DNA from 2 places in the Pedococcus sp. NPDC057267 genome. Region 2 is predicted to be linked to the other one. Evidence: predicted binding sites of a transcription regulator. Region 2 holds the regulator's gene; the other holds the start of a gene.
The links. Region 2 encodes LexA, which represses DNA repair genes until DNA is damaged. Its sites were predicted from a motif close to TCGAACANNTGTTCGA; they were not measured.

Region 1 (14,609 bases), on a different contig from region 2:
CTCGGTCTCCTCCAGCGCCGCGATGAGGGTGGGGTGCAGGTACGAGGCGGCCTTCCAGCCGTGCCGGGCCTCGAGGAACGGCGTGATCATGTCGGACTTCACCGGTCCGGGGCGGAACAGCGAGATGTCGATGACGAGGTCCTCGAACCGCTGCGGCCCGAACTTGCCGATGAGCTCGCGCTGCCCCGGGCTCTCGATCTGGAAGCAGCCGAGGGTGTGGCTGGTGCGGATCAGCCGGAAGGTCGCCTCGTCGTCGAGCGGCACCTGCGACTGGTCGTCGAGGTCGACCGTGACGCCGTCGACCCGCTCCACCTCGGCCACGGCGTGCGCCATCGCGGACTGCATCCGGATGCCGAGCACGTCGAGCTTGAGCAGCCCCATCGTCTCGACGTCGTCCTTGTCGTACTGGCTCATCGGGAACCCCAGCCAGCTCGCCTCGACCGGCGTGCGGTCGAGCAGGCTGCCGTCGGACAGCACGACGCCGCACGGGTGCAGTGCGATGTGGCGCGGCAGCCCGTCGAGCCGCTCGACGAGGTCGAACAGCGCGCGCAGGCGGGGGCTGTCGAGCCCGCGGGAACGCAGCTCGGGCAGCTCGGCGATGGCGTTGCGGACGTCGCGGGCGCGGATGTGCGGGAACGCCTTGGCGATCTCGTCGACCTCCACCGGGGCCATGCCGAGCGCCGCGCCGACGTCGCGGATCGCGTGCCGGACCTTGTAGGTGTCCATCATCGACACGCAGGTCACCCGGTCGCCGCCGAACCGCTCGAGGACCTTCTCGTAGACCTCGGTGCGCCGGGCCGACTCGACGTCGATGTCGATGTCGGGCAGCTCGGCGCGCAGCGGGCTGCAGAACCGCTCCATGATGAGGCCGTAGCGGATCGGGTCGACCCCGCTGATCCCGAGCAGGTAGTTGACCAGCGACCCCGCCCCCGACCCGCGCGCCGCGACCCGGACCCCCATGTCTCGGATGAGGTCGACCACCTCGGCGACGGTGAGGAAGTACGAGGCGTACCCGAGCTCGGCGATGACCTTGAGCTCGTCGACGAGCCGGGTCTCGACGGCGGACAGCTCGCGCTCGCCCAGCCCGGGGTACCGCCAGGCGAGCTTGTCGCGGCAGCGCTGCTCGAGCCGGACCTGCGGGCTCTCCCCCGCCTCGATGCCCAGGACCTCCGGCTCGGGCAGGTGGACCGACCCGATGCCCAGGTCGTGCCGGGCGCTCTGGGCGCACGCCAGCCCCAGGGCGAGGGTGCGCTCGAGCAGCGCGTCGGCCCGGGTCCGGTCGCCGCCGGTGACCGCGAGCGCCACCTCGCGCATGGTGTCGGTGCTCGCGAGGTGGGCGGCGTCGGTGACCCGGTCGAGGTGGCGGGTGTCGAGGGCGACGAGCCGGCGGGCCGCGTCGAGGACGTCGACGACCGCGGACTCGGCCGGGTCGACGTGGCGGACCGCCGCGGTGAGGACCGCGGGCAGCCCCGCCTCGTCGGCGAGCCCGAGCATCCGCGCGGCGTGGACGCGCGAGGCCGGGGTGCCGGACGGGCCGCCGTGACAGACCACTTCGACCACGAGCGCGCCGGGCGGCAGCCGGTGCTGCCACCGGGCGAGCAGCGCCCGGGCCCGGTCGGGCCGCCCGGCGAGGACCGCCCGGCCCACGTCGGAGTCCGGGCCGAGCAGGACGACGAGCGGGCTCGGGTGGCCGTCCGGGGCGGCGCACCGCGCGGCGACGGTGTCGAGCGAGGTCACCGGCCTCCCCCGCTCGCCGCGCAGGTGGGTGTCGGTGACGAGCCGGCACAGCGCGGCATACCCCACGCCCCCGGGCAGCCCGCTCCCCCGCCCGCGGGCGAGCACGGTGACGCGCGGGTGGCGCGGGTCGACGACGGCGCCGCCGCGCACCGGGGTGCGTGGCCGGGCCGCCGGCGGCAGGTATGCCGCGTGCCCGCCACCGCCGGCGGCGTCGGCGAGGACGCGGTCGGCGAGGGTCCGGTCGACGGGTCGGGGTCCACCCCGGGCCGGGTCGTCGGGACCGCCGGCGCGCGCGCCGGGACGGTCCGGGTCGGGACCGACCGCGAGGTCGACCCCGAGCACCGGGGAGATGCCGGCGGCGGTGGCCGCCCGGACGAACCGGACCGCGCCGTAGAGCCCGTCGCGGTCGGTGAGCGCGAGCACCGGCTGGCGGTGCTGGGCGGCCCGCTCGACGATCGCCTCGGGCGTGGCGGTGCCGTAGCGCATCGAGAACCCCGAGGCGACGTGGAGGTGGACGAAGTCGGTCACGGCGACCCCCCGCCCCGGACCGGCGCCGCGGAAGCACCGGGCGCCGCGGACACTGCGGACGCCGCGACGGTGGGCACGAGCACGTCGCGGTCGACGGCGGTGACCGGCAGGCCGAGGGTGCGGCACACGAGCTCGAGGAACGTCTCGGACTGGCGCAGCAGGTCGTCGGCCTCGCGGGCGGTGTGCGGGCCGGGCCGGGCCGCGACCAGCTCGAAGAAGCCGGCCCACTCGGCGAGCTCGGGCGCGACCGACGGCACCAGCTCCCAGAGGCTGCGCGGACCGGCCGGGCCCCCGGGACGGGTGCGGGCGGCGACCACGGCGGCGGCGCGCAGGGCTGCGAGCTGGGCCTGGCGGTGGCGCTGGACGATGTCGCGGGTGTGGCAGGCCTCGAGCAGCGAGTGCCGGGAGCGGTCGAGCAGGTCGAGGGCGCTCGCCGCCGCGCTCGGGACCGGGGTCGGTGTGGGAGTCATCGGCAGCCGTCCTCAGTCCGCAACCCGCAGCAGGCGCCAGCCGGGGCCGGCCGGGTCGTCACCGAGGTCGTAGACGCCGGTCCCGGCGGAGCGACCCGCGCTCGCCTCGACCCGCCACACCCGGCGCTCGCGGGCGTCGGTGAGCACGTCGGCGCCCTCCCGGGCGTCGCGCCACCACGGCCGGCGCTCCTGCCAGGAGTCCAGGACGGTGCGCACGACGTAGAGCCGGCCGCGCCACACGAACGCGTCCGGGTGCGTGGCCACCGTGGTGCCACCCCCGTCGGTGCTCTCGCGGACCTCGATCGGCTCTTCGTACCGGCGCACCACGGCATGGCTCCTTCGCTGAGGGCAGGATGGGATGAGGTGGGGCCCTGGCCCCGACCGGCGGGGTCGAGGCGCCGGCCACGGGGCCAGGGCCGGCCGTGGCCCGGTGGCGACGGGCGGCTCGGCACGGGGCCGAGGAACCGCGGGTCGCCGGTCGTCCGGACCCGGCATTCGAACATCTGTTCGATATCCAGAACGGTACACCTGGCCTCGGACAAGCCGTCAAGGGGAACGCCGGAGCCCGTCCCGGCCCCGCGGTGAGACAGGCGTCGGCAAGGCTGGTGGCCCGCTCCCCCCGGCCCTACTCTTCGAGCATGCCGCCCGACGCGCCCCTGTCCCCGGCGCCCAGCCCGACCGCCAGCCGGGCCACCGGCGCGGCCCCGGACCTGAGCGGCCACCCCGGCGTGCAGCGCGTGCTGGCGGCGCTCGCGGTGCACCACGTGGTCCCCGAGGTCGTCACCCTCCCGGACGCCGTCCGCACCGCGGCCGCGGCCGCGAGCGCCCTCGGGATCACCCCGGCCGAGATCGCCAACTCGCTGGTGTTCCGGGCGACGTGCGCCTCGGGCAGGACCTCCCCCGTCCTCGTGCTCACGTCGGGGGCGCACCGTGTCGACCTGGTGAAGGTCGCCGACCTCGTCGACGACGTCGAGCACCTCGAGCGTGCCGACGCCGACTTCGTCCGGGAGAGCACCGGCTTCGCGATCGGCGGGGTCGCCCCGGTGGGCCACCTCCAGCCCGTCCCGACGTACGTCGACGTCTCGCTGAGCCGGTACCGGCACGTCTGGGCCGCGGCCGGCCACAGCCACACCGTCTTCCGCACCACCTACGAGGAGCTGCTCCGCGTCACCGCCGGACGCGCCATCGAGGTCGCCTGACGTTAGTGCCAAACCCACGGCACACCGCCGCGAGCGATTCGGCCAGGGCCTTCGGACTGGGCGCTACGGCCGCTCACTAGGCCGGGCCGTGCCCACCAACATTCTGAGCCACTCCAGCATGTCATCGTGAGGGAACTCGCATAGCGCTCGGCGCTACAGGGCGCCGGAGACGAACGGAGGAACCGTGGACCTCACCCAGACGCGCACGAGCCTGCACGCGGTGGCAGAGCTCTTGCTCGCCGGCCCGCAGTACGACGCCTGCGGGGACATCAGGCTGCGCGTCGTCCCGGGCGGCATTGCGACCGTGGCCGAGCCTGACCTGCGGCTGGTCGGCTCCGAGCTGCGCGGCCCGAGTGGTCGGCACCCCTTGACGGGCACGTATGCCGCGGCCGCGGCGGCTATCGGGGTAGCGCCGCGGTCGCTGAGTGACGTCTACTCCGACACTGTCGACGTGGTGGCCGGTGATGCCATGGTGACCGACGATGACCACGTTGCCCTGCTCCTCGACGCGTTCGCCCGGGGCGACGCGGCCCTGCGCGCGTTCGCCGCCTCGGAGGAGCCGGTGCTCTGGCCGGAGCACTTCGACATCGCCATCTCGTGGGAGGAGGTCAACTACGGGGTCTCACCCGGCGACACGGTCATCCCGGAGCCCTACGCATACGTCGGCCCGTGGACCCGTCGGCAAGGAAACTTCTGGAACCACTCATTCGGTGCGGCCCGGGCGATGGCTGAGCTCGATGACGTGGCGGCCTTCTTCACCGAGGGAGCTGAGCGGGCCGCCGCAGACCTCCCGGCATAGGCCGCGGTGCCCGTCGCGATCCGATCGAGCGCTGCGCCGAGAAGTGCTGCGGCCCCCACGTTCGGGCGGCAAGACGCACTCATCCGCCAATGAGAGCGATGGTGCGTCATACCGCCGCGATTTGGCGCCGAAGCCGCCCTTCCCGTGTACTACGGATCGCCCCTCAGCCACATCACGCGCCTTCCGCTTCGCGCGACCTCAATCCCGGGAGACGTCTACCGTCTGCTGCATGACCAGGGACGGAGCCCACCACGCGATCGACATCACCTTCAATTTCGAGCTAGACGCAAGGGGCGGTGACCCCGATCAAACCAGTCCCACGCTGCGCCGTTACCACCAACTTCTGTGGAGCAAGCCCCTGCCGGACGGGAGCGAGTTCACCCTCGACGCGACGACGCGGCACTCATACCTGCATCATGCATCGGCGCTGGGCGAGTTCTTCCTGTCCAGCGACTCGATCGTCCACTCGTATCGCGGCGCGTACGGGAACCGCGTTGGTGCACTCATGGCACAGGTCCCACCGGGGCACGCGGCCCAACTCCACGACCAGGGCTCGACCATCGGCGGGTACATCTTGTTCCCGGGAGACGTTCGGGACCGTAAGCCAACGATTAACGGCGCCCGCGGTATGAACGCCAAGATCTGCGACCGGATCGACCTCACCCTGGAGTGCATCCGGCGCCACTACGCGGGAGGGGACAGCCCCCTAGCGGAGACGTTGGGCAGATACCAAGACTTCTTCGCCCTGTTCGGCGACTTCCACCACTACGTCGCCTTCTTTCTGCTCGAAGATCTGCTCGAAACGAACAGCGATGAGATTCGTTGGTATCTGCCCTTCGACGACTTCAAGAGGTCCCCCCTCCCGCTGACCCTTCGTGAGTACGAGTCCTACCGCCAGGCCGCACTCCGTTTCGTTCGCGGCCCCAACCGGCGGATCGATGAATGGGCAACAGCCAACCTCAGCAGCCCTGTGCCTGATCGGGCGTTGCCGACGCCGATGGGATCGACTCGCACCCAGGCGTGAACGGGGACTGCTCAGACCCTTCCGCAAGCTGAACGCCAGTCCGGAATCCGGAGGACTGTCGTGGGTCGTCTTCAGCAACCGGACGCACGCCCCCAGCCGGAAGGCGCCCGCTTGCTGGGCCTCGCCTCGGCCTCGTGGGTGAGTCCTTCCGCCGCGACCAGGCATACCTCAGGCGGTAGGCAGGGCGTTGGCCAGGCGTCGGTGGATGTCGGCGATGGCTTCAGCGGATAGTGGCCCTTCCGCCTGGAGTTGGGGATACAGCTTCTTGGGCCAAAGGGCATGCACGTCGCGCGTGGTGAAGCTGCCTCCGATCAATGGCCAGTCCGCTTCGACGAAACAGAGCACGCCGCGGATTGGGACGTCCTCGGCGAGCGCTGTTCGGACCACATCGACCTGTTTCAGCACGCCGTCTACTAGCTTGGTGCAGTCGCGTGATCCGACGAGCAACCGTTCGACGCGGGGGCGCAGGATGCCACCTTCGACCTTGGGGTGAGGTCGGCCCCGGTACTTCTTGGCGTCGATGACGTAGACGCCGTTGGCCGCTACGGCGATGTGGTCGATGTTCGCCTTGGACCTCGGAATCCGTCGGTCGTGCAGCAGCTTGATGGTGTTGCAGGCCAATCGGTCCAGGCCTTTGCCGAGGCGTTCTTCACCGAGGGCGCCGGTGTCCCAGGCAGTGGTGGACTGTCGCTCCTCGGAGATAGCCAGGAGGAAGCCGCCGATGCGTGGATGCTGGGTTCGGATGCGTTGCTCACGCTGTGCCTTGCGGCGCTCGAACTCGCGCCGCGCTGATGCTCCGGCGGTGCCAGGCTCGACCGCGTCGAGGGCGACGGGTCCTGCGTCCTTCCCGGCTGCGAGAGTGACTGGCCCCGCGTCCAGAGCGGGAGCGGGGTTCGATGGACATGGCGTGGTCATGTCATGGTCCAGGCAACGAACCGTCTTGGTCTGCCGCTCGTAGACGGCCTGAGTCTTCGCTGCGATCCCCGCACCACAAACCCGACAGGTGCCGGCGTACCGCAGCCGCATGACCTTCTCGTCCAGTCCCCCATCCACGCCGGAAACCGTACGTTCTCCAAGAACCGCGGACGCGTGCTTTGCCGGATTCCCGGGTCGAGTGGTGCTGAACGCCGCAGCCAATCCTCGGGTCTACTGTCGGGGCGTCCGGGGGCCTGGCCGCGAGGGCGGCGCCGGGGTCTGGGCCTGAGTGCTGTCGCCGCAAGAGGTGACGCCATGTCCGATACGACGGTCCTGCTTCCGTTCCAGCCCGCTTCGATGTCGACCGCCCAGCTCGCCGCGGTCTCCTTCCTAGCCCGTTATGCCGGGCACACCCACGCTCTGTACGCCTACCAGCTCAGGGAGTGGTTCACCTGGTGCGAGGTGCACGGATTCGACCCGCTGGTCTGCAAAGAGGTGGGCGTCCGACCTCAGTCCTGGAGGGTGAGGACGTACGCGTCGTGGTCGGAAAGGCGCCTTTCGTCGGTGGCAGCACTCACGCGCTCTGCCGCCAGCACGTGCACTCTCGTTGGCACCGCGATGTGGTCGATGGAAAGCAGTCCGTCGATTCTGTGCGGAAGACGTTCGGTCGGGACCTGAAGCTCGAGCTGGTCGACCGCGTTCTCGATGTGGCGTCGCCCCGCGCGGCTCCCTGCGTACTCCGGGCCGTGCAGAGCGTGGTTCCAGTCGCCGCCCCAGACCACGGGCCCCTGGAGTGACTTCACGACAGAGCCGACGGCGGCTTGGGTCTTCTCCTCGTGGCGACTCCCGATCCAGGGGTGCCGTGCTCCACATGAGCGCCATGGCAGCACAGAACTGACGAACGTCGTGTTGCCGCTCTGCACCGATGCGCTCGCGGGATGCGGGTCCTCCAACGGCTCGAAACGGTGGTGGCTCACGATGGCCGCCCAATGGCGTCGTGCGGCCATGTGCTCCCGCCCAAAGTGATGTTGCATGCCAGGCAGCTCTACGCGGTCGCTGACTTCGGTGAGCAACCACAGATCGCACGCTTGCGCAGTCATGAGCCGTTCGTGGTCAAGCGACCATCGGCCTGCCAGATTCCATGTCCCGATCCGCACGACGGAAGTGTGGCAGTCCGCTACCGACCCCACCGCCGATTCCGTCATCACGTCGGGCCGCGGCCCATCTTCCTGCTGCGAGCGCACGTTTCGCCTTGGCACCTTGTCCCTTGGAACAAACCTGCGCAGTGGCATCGGCGACGGGGGCGGTTGGCATCCCTTCTCAGATACGGGCTCTGTGCGCACGCCACGGCGCTCGAACTTGCGCGCAATCCCGGCGGGCACGCCGCGACGCCCTCGATCCGGCACACAAGCTCTTGTGACGGGTTGCGTCCCCCCAAAGGGCGGCAAGCCATCGAAGACCACACGAGGCACCCCCGAAGCTCCCCGGGTCAGGCCGGGGGCGCGCCCTCGTGCACGCACAGGACGTTACCGTCGGGGTCGCGGAACCACGCCGCCCTCTCCGAGCCCGTCACCGCGATGTGGTCCACCGTCGTGAGGCCGGGGAGGTCGTAGTCGTCGAACACGACCCCGCGCGCCTCGAGGTCGCGCACCTCCGCGGCGACGTCGGGCACCTCCCAGCTGAGCGCCGTGCTCGGGTTCTGCGTCCCCGCCTGGCGGGGCAGCAGCATGAGCACCATGCCGCCCGCGAGCCCGTAGAGCAGGCTGCCCTCGTCGTTCGTCCCCTGGAACGGCAGGCCGAGACGGTCGTAGAACTCCCGGGCGCGACCGGTGTCCGTGACGGGCAACATCGTCGCGATCGAGCTCGTGGCCAAGGACATGACGAGACCTCCTCGTGCGGCTGCGGCCCCGGTGGTCGCAGGCCACCTTCCAGCATGCGCCGCGCCCGGTCCGTGGCGCTCCGCCACAAGGGTGAGACGGGCTGGGCACAATGAGCGCATGACCTCACCCCGGCCGGTCGACTGCTGGCTCACCGACATGGACGGCGTCCTCGTGCACGAGGAGAACGCCATCCCCGGAGCCGCCGAGTTCATCGGGGCGCTCGTCGACAGCGGCCGGCGCTTCCTCGTGCTCACGAACAACTCGATCTACACGCCCCGGGACCTGCGGGCCCGGCTGCGGGCCAGCGGGATCGACGTGCCGGAGAAGGCCATCTGGACCTCCGCGCTCGCGACCGCCCAGTTCCTCGACGACCAGCGACCGCACGGCAGCGCGTTCGTCGTGGGCGAGGCCGGGCTCACGACCGCGCTGTACGAGGTCGGCTACACGATGACCGAGCGCGACCCCGACTACGTCGTGCTCGGCGAGACCCGCACCTACTCCTTCGAGGCCATCACCAAGGCGATCCGGCTGGTCGAGGGTGGCGCGCGCTTCATCGCGACGAACCCCGACGTCAGCGGTCCCAGCCAGCAGGGCACCCTCCCCGCGACCGGGTCGGTCGCGGCCCTCATCAGCGCCGCGACCGGTCGCCAGCCCTACTACATCGGCAAGCCCAACCCGCTCATGATGCGCAGCGCCCTCAACCGCATCGACGCCCACAGCGAGTCGACCGTCATGGTGGGCGACCGGATGGACACCGACGTCATCAGCGGCCTCGAGGCCGGCCTGCGGACCGTCCTGGTGCTCACCGGGTCGACCTCCCGCGACCAGATCGACACCTTCCCCTACCAGCCGACCCGGGTGGTCGACTCGATCGCCGACCTCGTGCCGCTCGTGGGCGAGCTGCAACCGCTCGCCGGTCCTGCCGCCTAGCGCAGCGTGCGGTATGCCGCCCGGCACCGCGGGCGGTGTGCCGCCTGGCACCGTGGCTGGGTATGCCGCCCGGGCGTGGCGCGCCGGCCGCCTAGGGTCGCGGGCGGTCCCGTGCGGGGTCGGCCCCGAGCACGCTGTCGAGCAGTCCCGGGAACGCCTCGTCCAGCTCTTCCCGGCGCAGCGACACCAGCCGCTGCCTGCCGTGCGGCTCGTTGCGCACCACTCCGGCCTCGCGCAGCACCTTCATGAGGTGGGACTTGGTCGACTTCGGCAGGGCCGGGTCGGTCGCGCCGCACTGCGCCATCTCCAGCGGCCCGTCCGCGAGGTCGCGGACGATCCTCAGGCGTGAGGGGTCGCTGAGGGCGAAGAGGACATCGGTGAGCGCCACGTCCCGCAGGTCGGGATGGGACAGCTCGGTGCTCCCTGGCATGGTTCGATTCTATTCGAACCGTGCTGGCCGCGACGACCGCGGCCCGAGAAAGGTGCAAGGCGCTCCAAGCACGGGAATGCCGGGCGGTCGCCGACTGTTCGATAAGTTTCGAACCGTCGTTTTCGGCCCGGAAGGCATCCCCCATGAGCGCGACCAGCACGACGAACTGCCCCTCGGCCCCCGCGGCGGGCGCCCTCGACACCGCCCGGGCGCGCCGCTCGGCCGGCTTCCCCCTGGCCCTGGCGGCGGTCGTGGCCCTCATGGTCGGCGCCAGCGCGCCGTCTCCGTTCTACCCGGTGCTGCAGGTCCGGATCGGCTTCTCGGCCGGCACGATGACGACGATCTTCGGCGTCTACGCCCTCACCCTGCTCGCGACGCTCCTGGTCACCGGCTCGCTGTCCGACCACGTCGGCCGCCGCCCGGTCCTCGCCGCCGGCTTCCTCGTCCTGGCCGTGAGCATGGTCGGCTTCTGGCACGCCACGGACGTCCCGACGCTGATGGCCTCCCGCGCCGTCCAGGGCGTGGCCGCGGGGCTGCTCATGTCGACCCTGTCCGCAGCCGTCGTGGACCTCGAGCCCGAGCACAGGGCCGGCCTGGCGGCGACCCTCAACAGCGTCACCCCACTCGCCGGCCTGGCCGGCGGCGCGCTCGTCGCCGGCGCCCTGCTCGACCGGGCCCACCACGCGCTGCCGCTGGTCTTCGGCACGCTCACCGCGGCATACGTCCTGCTCGCCCTCGCCGTCCTGGCGCTGCCGGAGACCTCGCCCCGGCACGCCGGCTGGGCGCGCTCGCTGCGCCCCCGCGTCGGCATCCCCGCACCCGCACGGGCGGCGTTCACGCGCAGCGCCCCGGCGGTCTTCGCGGGCTGGGCCACCGGCGGCCTGTACCTCTCGCTCGGCGCCCCCCTCGTGGCGCTGCTCGGCGGCCGGGAGCACCTCGCCCAGGGCGCGGTCGTCGCGATCCTCACCGGGGTGGGCGCGCTGAGCTCCATGCTCGGCGGTCGGGCGGGGGCGCGCCGCACGACGCTCTACGGCACGACCATGCTGGCTGTCGGCACCGTGCTGACACTCGTGGCGCTGCACGCCGGTTCACTCGTCGGCTTCCTGCTCGCCGCGGTGGTGGCCGGGTCGGGCTTCGGGACGTCGTTCCTCGGCATCATGCGGTCCATCACCCCCACCGTCGGGCCGGACCAGCGTGGCGAGCTGTTCTCGTCGGTCTTCGTGGTCAGCTACCTCGCGTTCGGGCTGCCGGCGGTTGCCGCCGGGTTCGCCGTCCCGCACCTCGGCCTGCTGACCACGGCCACGGTGTACGGCGTCGTGGTCGCCGCGCTCTCGGCCGTCGCCGCGCTCACGCGCCGGTTCGGCACCCGCGACTGACGGCCGCACACGACCAGCTCGTACCGCGACCTCCGGGGCGGCCGCGCGCCGTCGGCACGTGGCCCGCGCCCCGCGCCGCGTCAGAGGCCGAGGTTGCGGTGGACCTCGAGGGTCGCGGTCGAGCGGTTCATCGTGATGAAGTGCAGCCCCGGCGCGCCCTCGTCGAGCATGCGCCGGCCGAGCTCGGTGGCGATCTGCACGCCCACCTCGCGCGTGGCGACCGGGTCGTCGGCGACCCGCTCGAGCCGCTCGACGACCGGCGCGGGCAGCGGCGTCCCCATGAGCTGGGACATCCGGGCCACCTGCTTGAAGTTCGTCACCGGCATCAGGCCCGGCGTGATCGGCAGGTCCCGGCGCTCGGCGACCCGGTCGCGCAGCCGCAGGTAGGTGTCGGCGTCGAAGACCATCTGGGTGATCGCGAACGACGCGCCGGCGTCGGCCTTGCGCACCAGCACCTCGACGTCGTGGTCGAGGTCGGGGGAGCTCGGGTGCACGTCGGGGAAGGCCGCGACCCCGATCGTGAAGTCACCCAGCGAGCGGACGAGCTCGACGAGGTCGGTGGCGTGGTTGAGCCCCTCGGGGTGCGGCGTCCACTCCCCTCCCGGGTTGCCCGGCGGGTCGCCGCGCAGGGCGAGGATGTTGCGGACGCCGCTCGCGGCATACATCCCGATGACCTGGCGCAGGGCGGCGACGGACGCGCCCACACAGGTGAGGTGCGCCAGCGGCGTCAGGGTCGTCTCGAGGGCGATGCGGCCGGTGACGCGCACGGTGCGGTCCTGGCTGGTGCCGCCCGCGCCGTAGGTGACCGAGACGAAGTGCGGCCGCACCGACTCCAGCCGGCGGATGGCGTCCCAGAGGACCTCCTCGCCCGCGTCGTCCTTGGGCGGGAAGAACTCGAAGCTGATCGAGGGCTCGGTGCGCGCGAGCATGCCGGGGATCGACCGGGTCTGCGACTCCGGCCGGGCCAGCCGCGACGGTTGCCCGAGTGCCATGGCGGTGAGACTAGTCGAGCGCCCACGCCGTAGGCTCAGGTGCAGCACCGGGTGAGACGCCCTGTGCCGCCGACGATCTGGAGGAGCACGTGGTCGCCAGCCCGCTCGATGCCGCCGCACTGCGCGAACGTGTGCAGCGCTGCGTCGACGTCGTGCTCGCGCGCCAGGACGGCGTCCTCGCCGAGGTCGGCCCCGACGCCCAGGAGCTGCTCGCGGCAGTGGCCCGGCTGCTCACCGGCGGCAAGCGGCTGCGCGCCGCCTTCCTCTACTGGGGCTACCGCGGCACGGGCCAGCCCGACTCCGAGGCGATCGTGCAGGTCGCGACCGCGATGGAGTTCTTCCAGGCGGCGGCCCTGATCCACGACGACGTCATGGACGACAGCGACACGCGTCGCGGTATGCCGGCGGCGCACCGCTCGCTCGCGGCCCGCCACGAGCGCGAGGAGTGGGCCGGCGACGCCGGCCGGTTCGGGGTCGCCGGGGCGATCCTGGCGGGGAACCTGTGCCTCAACTGGACCGAGGAGCTGTACGCCACCTCCGGGCTGGCTCCCGAGCACCTGGCCCGCGGCCGGGAGGTCTTCGACCGGATGCGCACCCAGCTCATGGGTGGGCAGTTCCTCGACGTGGTCGAGTCGGCGCGGTCGTGGGAGGGCGTGCCGACACCGGAGCGGATCGAGCGGGCCGAGCGGGTCATCCGCTACAAGTCCGCCAAGTACACCGTCGAGCACCCGCTGCTCATCGGCGCCACCGCCGGCGGCGCGAGTGCAGACGACCTGGCGACGCTGTCGCGCTACGGCCTCGACCTCGGCCACGCCTTCCAGCTGCGCGACGACCTCCTCGGCGTGTTCGGCGACCCCGCCACCACGGGCAAGCCCGCCGGCGACGACCTGCGCGAGGGCAAGCGCACGGTGCTGGTCGCGCACGCCCTCGAGGGCACCGACGACGCCGGGCGCGCGGTGGTCGGCCGCCTCCTGGGCGACCCCGCCCTGGGCGACGCCGAGGTCGAGGAGCTGCGCAGCGTCATCAGCGACAGCGGCGCCGTCGACGCGGTCGAGGCCGACATCACCCGGCTGGCCGGGTCGGCCCGCTCGGCGCTGAAGTCGACGACCGGCCTCACCGACGAGGCCGTGGACGTGCTCGACGCGCTGATCGACAGCGCGACCAGCCGCCAGTACTGAGCCCGGCCCGCCTGGCCGGCGAGCCGACGGTCACGCATCGTGGGCACTGCTCAGCAGACAGTCAAGTGCTCAGCGGAGGTTCGACCCTGCGCTGGGTGCACGAACCTCTGCTAGCAGAGGTTCGTGCATGGCGAGGGTTTCGGCGAGCACTGGAGGCAGGGAGCGCCCGACCCGGGGAGTGCGTGCTAGAAGGCGGTCTCCATGGCACGGCGGCGCACCTCGGTCTTGAAGCCGTCGCGCAGGGCATCGACGGGGGTGCCACCGCGGCCGAGGGTGTCGTCGGCGGTGAACAGCCAGCGCACGACCTCCTCGTCGTCCATCCCACCGTCCGCGAGGACGGTGATCGTCCCGCGCAGGTGGTGCAGCACGGTCTCGTCGAGGAACGCCTCGGGGACCTGCAGGATCCGCCGCTCCCCCACCCGCAGCCCGAGCACCTCGCGGTCCTCGAGCATCCGGCGGACCTGCGACAGCGGCACGCCCAGACGCTCCGCGACGTCCGGGACGGGCAGCCAGGACCCGACCAGGGCCTCGATCGACGTCGCTGCGCCGTCCTGCGTGTCCGCGCCCGGACCGGGGTTCTGCTCGCTCACGGGGCCAGCCTGCCAGCCACTGCGGACAATGCAAATTACATCGATGTAAGTCGATATCTCGGTCGCGGTTTCGTGTACTGTCACACGGGCCACAGTCGTCACATCGACACCACTCGCACCCGCCGTACCTCCCGCCCCGCGGGAGCCGCCCGAAAGGCACCCCCTCCATGCCACCTGTGATCGCACCGGCTGCCGTCCCGCCCGCCGCCGTCTCGGCCCCACCGGCGGTCGTGCAGAAGGCCAAGCCCGCGCCCTACGGCTGGACGACCTACACCGTGCGCAGCGGTGACAACCTGTCCACCATCGCCGCCCGGACGGGCTCGACGGCAGGCATCCTGGCTGCGCAGAACCACCTGCCCGACGGTGGCGGCCACCTGTCCATCGGCCAGCGGCTCAGCGTGCCGAAGACCGCCGCCCAGGCGCGCGCCGAGGCGGCTGCCGCCCGAGCGGCAGCGGCGGCCCGCGCCGAGGCCGTCAGGCGAGCGACCTACGTGGTGCGCGAGGGCGACACCCTGTCCGGCATCGCGGCCGAGCGCGGCGTCACCCTCGCCGCCCTGCTCA
Region 2 (14,609 bases):
CCGGGGCGTTCGTCGTCGCCGGGGCGGCCGCGCGGTCGGTGGTCGCCGCCGCGACCGGTGGGTTGGCGAAGAACGTCGTGCCGATCAGCAGCGCGATGAGGTAGGCGATGCCGAGCCAGAGGAACGCCCGGGTGGGCTGCGAGGGCGTGTTGTCGATGAGGGCCTGACCGACCGGCGCCGTGATGACGGCGCCGAAGCCGAACCCTGCGACGGCGAGACCGGTGATGAGGCCGGGCTTGTCCGGGAACCACTTCTGCAGCATGGCGATCGGGACGATGTAGACCATGCCGAGTCCGAAGCCGCCGATGACGCCGTAGCCGAGCACCAGCAGCCAGAACATGTCCTTGTTCGTCGCGAACGACGCCAGGATCACGCCGACGCTGTAGATGATCCCGCCCGTCAGGGCGACGACGCGCGGTCCGCGACGGTCCTGCAGCCGGCCGCCGACGAAGCTGCCGATGAAGATCATGCCGAGCACGACGCTGAACGGCACCGCCGCCTTCGCCTTGGACCAGCCGAACGCGTCAGGCTCCTGCAGCGCCTTGGCGAACACGCTCCACGCGTACACGGAGCCGATCGCGAGCTGGACGAGGATGGCGCACACGAGGATGACCCACCGGTTGTGGGTCCGGCCCGAGGTGGCGGGCGCGGCGGGGCCCGGGGACCCCACCGTGGTGCTGCGAGTGCTGTCGCTCAATGCGCTCTCCCTTCTCGCCCGGGTGCCGGGCCCCTGCACGATCCGCCGGTCAGCGGCCCGTGGTGATCGAGTCCTTCGTCTCCCCCCGGCGGCGGCGCTCCTCCAGCCGTTCCTTCTGCGGTGTCACGGTGTACTTCGGGTCCTTGGTGGACTCCATGCCCGCCTCGAAGATGCCGAACCGCGTCAGCACCGACCCGGCCATCAGGGCGATCCCGCTGAGTCCGGCCATCGTGCGGTTGCGCCCGAACAGCGCCGCACCGACCGCTCCCCCGGCCGTGAGCGCCTTGGCGGCCTTGAGCATCCCGCCCGCGCGCCCCTCGTGCAGCGGCTCGGCGACCAGCGGGTGCATCCGGCGCTCCATGAGCTCGGACGCCCCCAGCTCGACGGTCGCGCTGATCGCCGCGAGCCGCCGGGCGGGGCCGTTCTGCTCGGCCGGCGTCGTGACGAGGGCCAGGCCCGCCGCCGCGGCGTTGGCCGAGCTCACGAAGACGAACGGCAGCTCGCGGAACGACTCGCGCCACGTGGGCGTGGTCGTGTCGGCCAGCAGCACGGCGGTGTATGCCGCGAGGGGCATGGAGAACGCGGCGGTGCCGGCGGTGGCCACGGGGTCGGCGACCCGGGCGAGCCGGGCCAGGCGCGAGCGCCGCGGCAGCACGGCCTCGGCGAGCTCGGTCGCGGCCGCGGCCCCGGCGAACGTGCCGAACGCCGTGAGGATCCACGAGCCGACCGACATCGGCGAGGTGAGCTTGGCGACCCGCAGCATGTTGAGGGCGCGTTCCGGACGGCCGAGGTCCTTGGCCAGCGCGGCGCCGCCGAGGGCGACGGACGCCAGGGCGGCGACGCGGCCGGTGCGGCGCAGCGCCGGACGGCCGGTCAGCGCGCCTCCTGCGCCGACGAGCCCGGAGCCGCCGGCGAGGCCGCCGAGGAAGAGGTATGCCGCGATCTCGTGGCCCCACGGTGCGGGCTTGACGACGTTATGGCCGTAGTAGCTCGAGAACTGCGCGTCCGGCACCATGACCGACTCGTCCCGGCGTCGCCGGCCGGACCCGCCCTTGCCACCGTCTCCCTTGCCGCCCGCGCCGTTCTGCTGCCGCCGGCTGCGCGGCAGCTCGGGGGGACGGTCCGCGTCGAGCGGGTTGGTGGTCATCGGCGCCTCCCTGCGAACGCGGCCACGGCCATGCCGAACATCGCCACCGCGGCGAAGCCCGCCTTGCGGAACATCTCGGGCAGGTCGGCCGTCGGGACCCTGGGGTCCGGCGGCAGGCCGTAGACCTCCGGCTCGTCGAGCAGGAGGAAGACCGACCCGGTGCCGCCGACGCCGTCGTGGCTGTTGGCGCCGTAGAGGCGGGCCTCGGTGAAGCCGTTCTCGTGCAGCACCTGGACCCGGTCGCGCGCGGTGTCGAGCATCTCCGCCAGGGTGCCGAACTTGATCGACGTCGTCGGGCAGGCCTGGGCGCACGCGGGCGTCTGGTCGTGGCCGATCCGGTCGTAGCACAGCGTGCACTTCTGGGCGACGCCGATGTTGGAGACGACGCCGCCGTCCCGCGTGTCGGCCCGCTTGTCCTCGCGCCGCTCGATGACGCCGAACGGGCACGCGGCCACGCAGTAGCCGCAGCCGTTGCAGACGTCGGACTGGACGACGACCGTGCCGTGCTCGGTGCGGAACAGCGCACCGGTCGGGCAGACGTCGAGGCACCCGGCGTGCGTGCAGTGCTTGCACACGTCCGAGGCCATCAGCCACCGGAAGTCCGGCAGCGTGCCCGTCGCCTCGGCGGTCCGGGCCGCCGCCGCCATCGCGTCGAGCGAGCCGTCGGCGCCGGCGGCTGCGGGGACGACGCCCTCGAGCGCCGCCGGCGCGGTGCCGGCAGCCCCCGACGGGGCGTGGTGAGGGGCGTCCGGCGGCCGCAGCGCCGGCATACCGAGGTCCACGAGCTTGCGCCCCGACTCGCGGGCCTGCTGCACGCGGTCCGTCGTCTGCTCGATGAACGCCACGTGGCGCCACGTGCTCGCGCCGAGGCCACCGGTGTTGTCGTAGGAGTTGCCGGTGAGCGTCAGGCCGTCCTCGGGGATGGCGTTCCACTCCTTGCACGCCACCTCGCAGGCCTTGCAGCCGATGCAGATCGAGGTATCGGTGAAGAAGCCCTTGCGGGGTTCGGGGTCCTCCCACGCCGCGTCGTGCGACGGGTCGGTCGGCCCTGCGAGCTGGTGCTGCCAGAACCCCATCAGGCGTCGGCCTCCTTCGTGTCGGTGGTCCGCAGCTGGTTGCTGGTCTCGACCGTGATCCCCGCCCGCGACTGGTACTCCTCGACCAGCCGCAGCAGCGCCTCGCCACGCGGGCGGCGGCCTGGGACGATGTCGCACGAACCGACCTTCGACTCCTGGATCTGGACGTTGGGGTCCAGGGCGATGCCGAGCAGGTCGTTCGCGGCGTCACCGGAGACGACGGCGTCGCCGCCGACACCCCAGTGGTACGGCAGGCCCACCTGGTGGATGGTGTGGCCGCCCACCTGCAGCGGCGTGATGCGCTCGGTGACCAGCACCCGCGCCTCGATCGCCGACCGGGCCGACACGATCGTCGCCCAGCCGCCGTTGACGAGGCCGCGCTCGGCCGCGAGCTCCGGGGAGACCTCGCAGAAGAACTCGGGCTGGAGCTCGGACAGGTACGGCAGCCAGCGGCTCATGCCACCCGCGGTGTGGTGCTCGGTCAGCCGGTACGTCGTGAAGACGAACGGGAAGACGTCGGACCCGGGCTGGGTCCCGGACGGGCTGAACAGGTTGTCCTTGCGCGGGAACACCTTGCGGGCGGGGTTGCTCTGCTGCCCGTAGAGCGGGTTCTGGACCGGGGACTCCTGCGGCTCGTAGTGCGTCGGGAGCGGTCCGTCGAGCATGCCCTTGGGCGCGAACAGCCAGCCCTTGCCGTCGGCCATCATGACGAACGGGTCGTCACCGGCGAGGCCGTCGGGCCCGCCGGTGCCCGGCTCCGGCCGGTACGACGGGGCCTTGGTCTTGACGAAGTCCGGCGTGTCGATGCCGGTCCAGGTCTGCTTCTCCTCGTCCCACCAGACGTACTTCTTGCGCTCGCTCCACGGCCTGCCCTCGGGGTCGGCCGAGGCGCGGTTGTAGAGGATGCGGCGGTTGTCGGGCCACGCCCAGCCCCACTCCTGTGCCGTCGGGCCCTGTTCGCGACCGGGCTTGCGGTTGGCGGAGCGGTTGACGCCGCCGGCATAGACGCCGGAGTAGATCCAGCACCCGGAGCTCGTCGAGCCGTCGGCCTTGAGGTCGGTGTACATGCCCGCGAGCTCACCGGCCTTGTCACCGGACAGGTGGCGGCCGTTGATCTCCTGCAGGACGGCCTCGCTGCTGATCTCGCCGTCCTCGTCGAGCGGGTAGTCCCACGTGAGGTCGAGCAGGGGGCGGTCGCGCGGGTCGTCGGAGTCGGCGAGCCGCGCGCGGATGCGCTGCCCGAGCTCGTAGAAGAACTCCAGCTCGCTCTGGCACTCACCCGGCGGGTTGACCGCCTTGTGCCGCCACTGCAGCAGCCGCTGGGTCTGGGTGAACGTGCCGGCCTTCTCGACGTGCGACGCCGGGGGCAGGAAGAAGACCTCGGTGCCGATCTTCTCGGTCTCGAGCTCGCCGGTGGCGATCTCGGGGGCGTCCTTCCAGAACGTCGCCGACTCGATCATCTGCAGGTCGCGGACGACCAGCCACTTCAGCTGGGCCAGCGCCAGGCGCTGCATCCGGCCGTGCGCCGAGCCGACGGCGGGGTTCTGGCCGAGCAGGAAGTACCCCTCGACCTCGCCGTCCCGCATGGCCATGGTCGTCTGGTAGGTGCCGTGCGCCCCGCTGAGCCTCGGCAGGTAGTCGTAGGCCCAGTTGTTCTCCTTGGTCGCCGCGTCGCCCCACCACGCCTTGAGCAGGCTCACGGCATACGCGTCGGCGTTGGCCCAGAAGCCCTTCTGCTCCTTGTTCGCGATGGCGGTGACGTAGTCGTCCCACGTGTCGTGGTTGCCCACCATCGGCATGGCGAGGTAGCCCGGGAGGAGGTTGTAGAGCGTCGGGATGTCGGTCGAGCCCTGGATGCTCGCGTGCCCGCGCAGCGCCATGATGCCGCCGCCCGGGCGGCCCATGTTGCCCAGCAGCAGCTGGACGATGGCGGCCGTGCGGATGAACTGGGCGCCGAGCGAGTGGTGGGTCCAGCCGACGGCGTAGACGAAGGCCGAGGTCCGCTCGCGGCCGCTGTTCTCGGTCAGCGCCTTGGCGACGTAGTGGAAGTCGTCGACGCTGATGCCGCAGACCTCCGCCACCATCTTGGGGGTGTACCGGGCGTAGTGGCGCTTGAGGATCTGGAACACCGTGTGCGGGTCCTGCAGCGTCTCGTCCCGCTTGACCCGGGCGTGCTCCAGGGCTGGGCCACCGGATCCGTGCTCGTCACCGGCGGACCGCTTCGAGGCGCTGTGGCCGTGCTCGTGGGTCGCGGCGGGGCCCCCGATGGTGCCCGGCGAGGCGTCGTCACCCTCGCCCTCGGTGGCGTAGGCCCAGGTGGAGGAGTCGTAGGCGCCCAGCTTGTCGTCGTACCCGGAGAACAGGCCGTCGAGGTCCTCGGTGTCCTGGAAGTCCTCGGTCACGATGGTCGCCGCGTTCGTGTAGGCGACGACGTACTCCTTGAAGTACAGGTCGTTCGTGAGGATGTGGTTGATCAGGGCACCGAGGAACACCACGTCGCTGCCGGCGCGGATCGGGACGTACTTGTCCGCCGTCGCCGAGGTGCGCGTGAACCGCGGGTCGATGTGGATGACCTTGGCACCGCGCAGCCGTGCCTCGGTGACCCACTGGTACCCCACGGGGTGGCACTCGGCCATGTTGGAGCCCTGGATGACGATGCAGTCGGCGTTCGCCAGGTCCTGCACGTACTGCGTCGCGCCACCGCGCCCGAACGAGGACCCCAGACTGGGGACCGTGGCGGAGTGTCAAATACGGGCCTGGTTCTCGATCTGTATGGCGCCGGCGGCGGTGAAGAGCTTCTTGATGAGGTAGTTCTCCTCGTTGTCGAGGGTGGCTCCCCCGAGCGAGGCGATGCCCATGGTGCGGCGCAGTGGCCGACCGTGCTCGTCGGCGTCCTGCCACGTGCGGCGGCGGGTCTCGACGAACCGGTCGGCGATCATGTCGATCGCGGTGTCGCGGTCCATCCGCTCCCACTCGGTGCCGTGGGGGCGCCGGTAGAGCACGTGGGTCTGGCGGGCGGGGCTGTTGACGAGCTGCTCGCTGGCCGAGCCCTTGGGGCACAGGCGCCCGCGCGAGATCGGGGAGTCCGGGTCGCCCTCGATCTGCACGACCTTCTCGTCCTTGACGAACACCTTCTGGCCGCAGCCGACGGCGCAGTACGGGCACACGGACTGCACGACCCGGTCCGCCGTCGTGGTGCGCGGGGTCATCGACCGGGTGCGCGGCGACGTCACAGCCGGGCCCCGGCCGAGCAGGTCACCACTGCGGACCTGTCGGAGCACAGGCCAGTCCAGGAAAGTCTTCCTCGAGCTCATGTTCAGCCTCCTTGCGGCGACCCTAACCCCGAGTCCCTCACCGCGCACTCCCGACGAACCGGGCGCAGCGGGGGGACCTGCACGACCGGGCAGGCCGGGGCGTCGACGCAGGTCAGGAGGCGGGCAGGGCGCTCGCTCGCGCGCCTCAGCGGACGGCGGGGATGAGCAGAATCTGGCCGGCGTGGACCTGGTCCGAGGCGAGGTCGTTGGCGACCTGGATGCGAGCGACCGCGTCGGCGATCGGCAGACCCGGCAGCTGGGTCGCGGCGACCTCCGAGAGCGTCTGGCCCGAGCGCACGGTCGTCGAGTGGTCGATGGTCGTCGCCGATGCACCGCCCGAGAAGGCGGCCACCGCGATGGCGACCAGCGCCACGAGGACGGTCAGGGTGATGGCGAGCCGGCCGGCCCGGGTGAGGCGCAGGGGCGCGGGGGCGGGGACGCGGACCTCGTCGCCGCACGGCACCGAGACCAGGTGCGGGCGTGCGGGGCGGCGCGGCTCGTGCACCGGCGCGGCGGTGACGTCCCAGGCGACTGCTGCACTCATCGGGTCCTCCATCGTCATGGCCCTCGAACAGGTGTCCGAAGACCGTAGGTTGCCAGTTCTAGCACGCATGTTCGAATGCTTCAAGACACGCGTCGAACACATGTTTGGAAACTGTGTTCGAACGCCATACGCTGTGTCCACGTCGAGGAGCACACCAGAGCGCACTGACAACGCTCCGTCCCGGAGCGGCCGGAGGCGGCACCGAGGCGGCGGACCACCTGGCGTCGGGAGCCGGGCAGACGGCACCTGACCTGCAGAAACGAGGAGCGGCATGAGCGGCGACAACGTCAAGGAACTCCCCGACCGCGACCGTGGCGACGGCCTCACCGTGCGCCAGCGCAAGGTCCTGGAGGTCATCCGCAACTCGGTCGACCGGCGGGGCTACCCCCCGAGCCTGCGCGAGATCGGCGAGGCCGTCGGCCTGACCTCACCGAGCTCGGTCGCGCACCAGCTGTCCACGCTCGAGCGCAAGGGCTACCTGCGCCGAGACCCCAACCGCCCCCGCGCCATCGAGGTCGTCTCCCCCGACGCCGGCGCCGACGGCCGCGGCTACCGCGGTGGCGCCGCCCCGCAGGACGAGGTCGCCGAGTTCGACGAGACCGGCCTGGGCGACGCCCGGCCCGAGGCGTCCTACGTCCCGGTGCTGGGCCGGATCGCCGCCGGCGTGCCGATCACCGCGGAGGAGTCGGTAGAGGAGGTCTTCCCCCTGCCGAAGCAGATCGTCGGCGAGGGCTCGCTCTTCCTGCTCAAGGTCGTCGGCGACTCGATGGTCGACGCAGCGATCTGCGACGGCGACTGGGTCGTCGTCCGCCAGCAGCCCACGGCCGACAACGGCGACATCGTCGCCGCGATGCTGGACAACGAGGCGACCGTCAAGACGTTCAAGCGGCGCGACGGCAAGGTGTGGCTGCTCCCCCACAACCCCGCGTTCGAGCCGATCGACGGCGACCACGCGACGATCCTCGGCAAGGTCACCGCGGTCCTGCGCCGCGTCTGACGCCCCGGAGCTGCGCGGTCAGCTCTCGTCGCCGAGCGCGTCGAGGTAGTGGGTGAGGCGGGCGGTGAACTTCTCGCCGCCGTCGCCGTCCGCCCACAGCTCCCACAGCTCGTTGTCCTCCGAGCGCAACGCCCGGTGAAGCGCCTGGGTGGCCAGCTCCTCGAGGCGTTCGTCGACGTCGAGCGGGTCCTCGTCGACCCAGCGGGGGACGTTGCGCTCCCCCACCACGGACTCGGGGTCGTCACAGGCCGACACGATGACGGCCGCAGCGATGGCCTCGGACATCACCGGCGCCTCGATGTAGTCGCGGGAGCGGACGACCCGGCCCAGTGCCGACTCCACCCGCTCCCTGCGGCCCTCGGGGTCGGAGTCCTCGAGGTCGTCGAGGAAGTCCAGTGCGTCGTCGTTCTCGAACGGTCCCGCACCCGTCGCACCCATGGGTTTCGCCTCCCAGGTCTCGCACCAACCTCTAGGGCACGAGAGTGCCAAGCCCGAGCCGTCCGCGCCAGCCCTGACGCGGGTCAGGCGAGGCGTTGGTACCAGGCGGTGTCGACCCACCGGCCGAACTTGTTGCCCACCTCGCGCAGGACCCCCACCCGCTCGAAGCCGAAGGCCACGTGCAGCGCCTCGCTGGCCTCGTTCGGCTGGGCGATGACCGCGAGCTGGGTGTGCACGGACGGCTCGGCGTCCAGCCGGCCGAGCAGCGCGGCATACAGGCTCCGGGCGACCCCTCGTCCGCGGGCGGCGGCGTCGACGTACACCGACACCTCCTTGGTGCCGGCGTAGGCGGGGCGCGGGCGGAAGGGCCCGGAGAAGGCGTAGCCGACGACAGCGTCGTCGAGGCACGCGACCAGGACCACGTCGCCCGGTCCCGTGGCCGCCAGCTTCTCGCCGAGCTTTGCCGCCCCGCGCTCCTGCGTGTCGAACGTCGCCACCGACGTGCGCACCTGCTCGTCGTAGATCGCGGCCATGGCCGGCAGGTCCGGCGGCGTGGCGTCGCGGACCGTGACGGGTCCGGGCGCGGTGGCGAGGTCGGTCATATCGGCGATGCTAGGGGGATGAGTGAGGAACACGGCCACGAGCACCCCCAGGGCACCACCTCCACCGACTCCGGCGGCGAGCGCCGACGGATGTGGGACGAGCGGTATGCCGCGTCGGCCCACGTCTGGAGCGCCGAGCCGAACGCCGAGGTGGAACGCATCTTCGGGGACTGGGAGCCGGGGCGGGCGCTCGACCTCGGTGCGGGCGAGGGGCGGCACGCGGTATGGCTGGCGGCGAAGCGGTGGCGGGTGACCGCCGTGGACTTCTCGGCCGTCGGCCTGGCCAAGGGCGAGAAGGAGGCCGCCGCCCGCGGCCTGCGGGTGGACTGGGTGGTGGCGGACGTGCGGTCGTGGCAGCCGCCGGCGCACACGGCATACGACCTCGTGCTCGTGGCCTACCTGCACCTGCCGGAGGACGTGCTCACCCGCGCCACGGCCTGGCTGGCACCCGGCGGCGCGATCGTCGTCGTAGGACACGCGCTGCGCAACCTCACCGAAGGCGTCGGCGGCCCGCAGGACCCCGCGCTGCTGCAGACCGTCGAGGGGCTCCGGGAGGTCGCGTCCGAGCTGGAGGTCGAGCGCTGCGAGGAGATCGTGCGCCACACCGACGCGGGCGACGCGATCGACGTCGTCCTGGTGGCGCGGCGCCCGAGGTCCTGAGCGCCGTCGGGCGACGAGTCGGGTCAGGCGCCGAGCCGCGCGAGGAGACGGGTGAGGGTCGGCCCGAGCGGGGCGTCGAGCTGGATGGTCGCCTCGCCGTCGCCGCGGGTCGGTCCGCGGGTGATGATCGCGACCGGGATCCCCAGCGCGTGGGCGCGCCGGACGAACCGGTAGCCGCTCATCACCTTCAGGCTCGAGCCGAGCACGAGCAGCGCGCTGGCCGACTCGGTCAGCCGGAAACACTTCTCCACCAACGGTTTCGGCACCGACTCACCGAAGAACACGACGTCCGGCTTGAGCGTGTCACGCCCGCAGACCAGGCAGAGCGGGACCACGAACGCCTCGACGTCGAGGGCATTGAGGGCGATGTCGCCATCGGGTCGGATCTCGTCCGAGGTGACGGTGAACGACGGGTTGGCCTCGCGCATCCGCGCGTCGAGGTCCCAGCGGCTGGAGCGGTCGCCGCAGGTGAGGCAGACGACCCTGGCCAGCGAGCCGTGCAGCTCGACGACGTCGGTGGCGCCGGCGTGCTGGTGCAGCCCGTCGACGTTCTGGGTGATGACCGGGCCAATGCGGCCGCTCGCCTGCAGCCGGGCGACGGCGTCGTGGCCGGCGTTCGGGCGGGCGAGGTTGAACCGCTGCCACCCGACGTAGCTGCGCGCCCAGTACTTCTTGCGGGCCTCGCTCGAGGCGGTGAACTCCGAGTACTGCATGGGGGTGACGCGCCGCTGGCCGTCGGGGCCGCGGTAGTCGGGGATGCCGGACTCCGTCGAGATCCCGGCCCCGGTCAGGGCGACGACACCGCCCCGGTCGAGCAGGGCCGCGACGTGGTCGAGGTCGTCCTCGGTCGTCGTCGTGGTGGCGGGCTGGGTCACCGGACAAGCGTACGTGGCCGCCGCCGGACCGCTCGGGGTGGCGGGGTGGCAAGGTGGCGGGGTGGGACCACCGTGCAGGGTCGGTCAGAACCGGCCGAGCAGGCGCCGCTTTGCCGAGTCGGCGAGCGCCCGGTCGGCTACGGCCGGGTCGGCCACCTCGTCGTGCGGCGGTCGTGGGGGGACGTCGCGCGTGACCAGGTGCGGTGCGTGGGCGCGCACCTGCGCGTCGGCGATGAGGTAGCCGTGTCGTTCCAGGACGTGCTGCTCCTGCTCGGAGAAGGAGTCGAGGTCGGTGCGGACGGCGTTGATGAGCTCGGTGGTGCTGCGTGGGTAGCAACCGTCGACCACCATGTCCAGCGCCCACGAGGTGCCGAGGATCGCCCGCCGTGCGTATGCCGCGTGCAGCCACCGGGAGCGCACCGACTGGCCGCCGTTCGTGGCGATGCTCAGGATCCGCAGCATGCGCCCGGCCACGGTGTGCTCCGTGCGGGCCCGGAAGACGCCGCCGCCGTCGCTGACGAGCACGGTGGCGTGGCGCTTCCACACGGGCTCGAGGCCGAGGTTGTCGTAGACGCCGCCGTCGGTGAGCCGGATGCGGTGGCGGATCGCCTGCCGGGCGTCCTCGGACTCGAGCCCCTTGTGGCCGCCGACAAGGCCGAGGGCGTCGCCGTCGAGGACCATCGGTGCGAAGAACGGCGGGAACGCGCACGACGCGGCGACGATGTCGGCGATGCGGACGCCGGCGGGCGGCGCGGCGTACCCGAGGCGGTAGTCACCCACGCGCCCGTGCGGCTGGTGGGCCGTGGGGTCCTCGAACACCCAGTTGACGCCGTAGCCGATCTCGGTGGCGCCGGTGATGACGGCCGGTCCGGCGGCTGCGTTGTCCCGCAACGGGGTCGACCACCACTCGACGGCCTCGGCCAGCTGCTCGGCGAGGGCGCGGACCGCGGCGTCCGACGTCAGCCACCGCCAGGCCAGGAGCCGGCCCAGCAGTGCGGGAGTGCGGATGTTGCGGGACGCGAGGCGGGCGAGGGGTGCCGCGACGTACTCCTCGAAGCCCTGCACCTCTCCCCCGCCGACCGGGAAGGTCAGGCGGGGGTCTGCCACGAGGTTGGCGACGATCGAGCCGCCGGAGACGCCGCTGACCGTCGTCAGCTGGGCCAGCACGCCGAGCTCGTTGAGGCGGCGCAGGGCGCCGAGGTGGAAGAGGGCGGCGCGGTAGCCGCCGCCGGACAGGCACAGGGCCGTGCCGTGTCGGCCTCGTCCGCCCGGCGCGGCTGCGTCGCCGAGGTCCTCGACGTCGGTGTCCGCGTCGACGTCGTCGAGGGCTCGGGTGGTGGCGCTCTGCTCTGGCTTCATCGTGCGGTCGATACAAGCAGAGGGTGCGGACACCCGCGCGTCGCGAGCGGGGCCGCCGTGCGCGGCGTCAGTGCGTGACCAGGCGCGCGTGCGCCTCGCGGACCTGCAGCGTGGTGACCGGCTCGTCCTGCAGGTCGGCGACGGAGTCGATGTCCTGCCAGGGGCCGCCGTTCGCGCGGTACTGCGCGGTGAGCTGGGCGTCGACGCTGACCCGGGCTGCTGCTGTCGGCCTGGTGTAGGTGTGCCGGATCGCGCCGTCGGGGTAGACGCCGCCGGGGTCGGTCGTCGGTCCGCTGCTGGTGCCGTCACCGTAGTGGAAGTCGTACGACCGCGCGGCGATCCTGAACTCGACGGACCAGGACAGCAGCTGCACGGGCTCGCTCACCTCGCCCGGCTGCAGTCCCGCGTCGCCCGGCCACTCGGCGCGGAAGTAGGTGGGCAGGTTGACGAGGGTCTTGTTGCCCGCGGGCTCGATGCCGACGCTCGGCTTGGAGAAGGGCAGCTGCCGGAACGCGTTCTGGATCTGCGCCAGGGTCGGGATGGCCGGTGGTGCCGGGACCCCGGGCGGTGCGTCGTCGAGGCCGCACATCTCGCGGACGAGCGTCCAGGAGCCGTTCGGGTCGGACTTCGGACGGCTCTCGAGCCGGTACAGGATCTCGCCGGACTTCGGGTCCGAGGCTGGCAGGCGGTACCTGCACGCCGTCTGGGCGTACGAGCAGTTGGTGGCATCACCACCGACCGTGTCCGAGATCCGAACCGGCGTGCATGCGGGGACCAAGCGGTAACTATTTGAACTGCCCTTCATGGAGGCTGGCTGCGAGCCGTTTTGTGATGCGGCCGAGCCCCCCGGCGACTCTTGACTCGCTTCGACGGTCGCCCCGTTCGCGCTCAGCGTGGTCTTGAGTTTTCCCTTGGGATGGTCGACCTTAACTCCGGCCAAGCGCCCCGTCGTCGCCATTGCCTGTTCAGCAGCGGCAACACCCAGAGCGAGCGTCGCCAAAATGGCAGCAATGCCTGCCATTAGCTTCATGGCCTTCATACGACTGCCACCGCTTGCTCGGCGACCCATGACTGGCCGCGCCACTGCAGCGTGATGCGAAGCGTCGTTTTGTCCGCGGGAAAGGACTCCACGACTACGCCACCACGATCCACAGTCTTTGATGGAGCTTCATCGATGAGGAGATCGATCGTCATAGCGTCCGCCGTGGCACCTGGACGTACGTACATATCCTTCAGCGACAGAGCCGTACGCTGCTGGCGTTGCCCTTTCGCCGCGAGTTGGCGACTCATGTCGACATACGCCTTGCATCCCTTGCATGCATCTCCCGATACAGCCTCCAAGGCGGTGGGGTCAGCACTGACTTGTGAGTCATCAAGGACCGAAACGAAGTACTTGGCAAAGGCTCGGGCGCCGGCTTCGGTGTGCTGGGTCGCCTCGGGAGGCAACGCGACTGTCTTGGTCGGGCTCGGGCTCTGGGTCGTGGTGGACGACGTCGTCGAGCTGCGTGAGCTGCTCGTCGACGACGTCGTGGACGGTGGGCTGTCACCCCCACCGGTGCACGCCGCGAGCGCCAACGAGCTCGCGACGACTGCAGTGAACGCCCCTCTGCGGACCTGCATGGAACCTCCCCCTTCGCCGGCAGCCGCCTGCGGGAGCGGCCCGTCTGCGACAGCGATTCTACGGATTTGCCCGATTCCGTCGACCGCACCGTCCACAGGCCCCGGCGCATTACCCCGGGTACCGTCCATCACCTCGTCGAAAGATCATCAACGTTTCGATAACACTGCGTTATGCTGGTTTCATGATCGACGCCGCCGGCCTTCGGGTGATGAAGGCGATCGCCGACGAGGGGAGCTTCACCGGAGCCGCCCTCGCCCTCGGCTACTCCCAGCCAGCCATCTCGCAGATGGTGCGCCGTCTCGAGCAGCGCACCGGGACCGTCCTGGTCGAGCGCGTCGGCCGCAACGTGCGGCTCACCGAGGCCGGCCAGGTGCTGGCGCGGCACGCGGTGTCCGTCCTCGCCGCGCTCGACGCCGCCGAGGAGGAGGTCGCCGCCATCGCCGGGCTGCGGGCCGGTCGGGTCCGCCTCATGGCCTTCCCCTCCAGCTCTGCGACCCTCGTCCCCCGGGCGCTCGCCCTGGTCAAGCAGCGCTTCCCCGACGTGCAGGTCACCTTCACCGAGGCCGAGCCGCCCGAGTCCCTCGCCGCGCTCAAGGCGGGCGAGTGCGACCTGGCCGTCGCCTTCGCCTACGAGGGCACCGACGTGGGCCGCGGCGAGGAGGACATGGAGCTGTTCGTGCAGCACAAGCTGCTCGACGACGAGGTCCGCCTCGCCCTCCCGCGCGACCACCCGTTGGCCAGCGAGCCCGTGGCCGACCTCACCAAGCTCGCCGACGAGAACTGGATCGCGGGCTGCCCACGCTGCCGCGGCCACCTGCTGCAGATGTGCGCCACGGCCGGGTTCTCCCCCAACGTCGGGTTCGAGACCGAGGACTACGTCGCGGTGCTGGGCCTCGTCGCCGAAGGCCTGGGCGTCGCGCTCATCCCCGACCTCATCCTGCGCACCGCCCACCACCGGGACGTCGTCACCCTGCCCATCCACCCGGCCTCGCGCCGGACGGTCAGCGTCGTGACCACCCCCGACCTCCAGCGCGTGCCCGCCGTCCACGCCACGATCGAGGCCCTGGTCGAGGCCGCCAAGGCCAAGCCCCGCGTCCTCGCCAGCACCTGACGCGTCCGCGAGCGCCCGGGGTCAGCGGCGTCGCCACGTCACCCCCACCGAGCCGCGGTCGTCGACGACCGCCACGTCGCCACGCTGGTCGGTGCGCAGCACGGCATACCCGTCGCGCGCGAGGACCTGCAGCGCCTTCGGCGACGGGTGCCCGTAGTCGTTGTCCTT

Region 1: a site for LexA is predicted at 3,231-3,246, ahead of ACFUC1_RS03485 (YbaK/EbsC family protein). Genes of this name have one in related genera too.

What each region holds. Positions count from the first base shown of each region.
Region 1 covers NZ_JBHUYG010000008.1:15,560-30,168, forward strand. The annotation lists gene ACFUC1_RS03470 (DNA polymerase III subunit alpha) at 1-2,265, opposite strand, end outside; gene ACFUC1_RS03475 (SAV_6107 family HEPN domain-containing protein) at 2,262-2,735, opposite strand; gene ACFUC1_RS03480 (DUF6504 family protein) at 2,748-3,062, opposite strand; gene ACFUC1_RS03485 (YbaK/EbsC family protein) at 3,374-3,934, shown strand; gene ACFUC1_RS03490 (hypothetical protein) at 4,119-4,733, shown strand; gene ACFUC1_RS03495 (DUF6994 family protein) at 4,963-5,757, shown strand; gene ACFUC1_RS03500 (nuclease-related domain-containing protein) at 5,926-6,810, opposite strand; gene ACFUC1_RS03505 (endonuclease/exonuclease/phosphatase family protein) at 7,182-7,829, opposite strand; gene ACFUC1_RS03510 (VOC family protein) at 8,162-8,551, opposite strand; gene ACFUC1_RS03515 (HAD-IIA family hydrolase) at 8,670-9,482, shown strand; gene ACFUC1_RS03520 (ArsR/SmtB family transcription factor) at 9,574-9,912, opposite strand; gene ACFUC1_RS03525 (MFS transporter) at 10,056-11,288, shown strand; gene metF (methylenetetrahydrofolate reductase [NAD(P)H]) at 11,369-12,280, opposite strand; gene ACFUC1_RS03535 (polyprenyl synthetase family protein) at 12,370-13,458, shown strand; gene ACFUC1_RS03540 (Rv2175c family DNA-binding protein) at 13,644-14,048, opposite strand; gene ACFUC1_RS03545 (LysM peptidoglycan-binding domain-containing protein) at 14,216-14,609, shown strand, end outside.
Region 2 covers NZ_JBHUYG010000025.1:742-15,350, forward strand. The annotation lists gene ACFUC1_RS07650 (OFA family MFS transporter) at 1-697, opposite strand, end outside; gene nrfD (NrfD/PsrC family molybdoenzyme membrane anchor subunit) at 747-1,844, opposite strand; gene ACFUC1_RS07660 (4Fe-4S dicluster domain-containing protein) at 1,841-2,920, opposite strand; gene fdh (formate dehydrogenase) at 2,920-6,234, opposite strand; gene ACFUC1_RS07670 (LysM peptidoglycan-binding domain-containing protein) at 6,380-6,778, opposite strand; gene lexA (transcriptional repressor LexA) at 7,050-7,775, shown strand; gene ACFUC1_RS07680 (DUF4259 domain-containing protein) at 7,794-8,213, opposite strand; gene ACFUC1_RS07685 (GNAT family N-acetyltransferase) at 8,297-8,815, opposite strand; gene ACFUC1_RS07690 (class I SAM-dependent methyltransferase) at 8,834-9,475, shown strand; gene ACFUC1_RS07695 (NAD-dependent protein deacetylase) at 9,499-10,350, opposite strand; gene ACFUC1_RS07700 (patatin-like phospholipase family protein) at 10,435-11,709, opposite strand; gene ACFUC1_RS07705 (hypothetical protein) at 11,777-12,487, opposite strand; gene ACFUC1_RS07710 (DUF6318 family protein) at 12,745-13,329, opposite strand; gene ACFUC1_RS07715 (LysR family transcriptional regulator) at 13,512-14,441, shown strand; gene ACFUC1_RS07720 (ComEC/Rec2 family competence protein) at 14,463-14,609, opposite strand, start outside.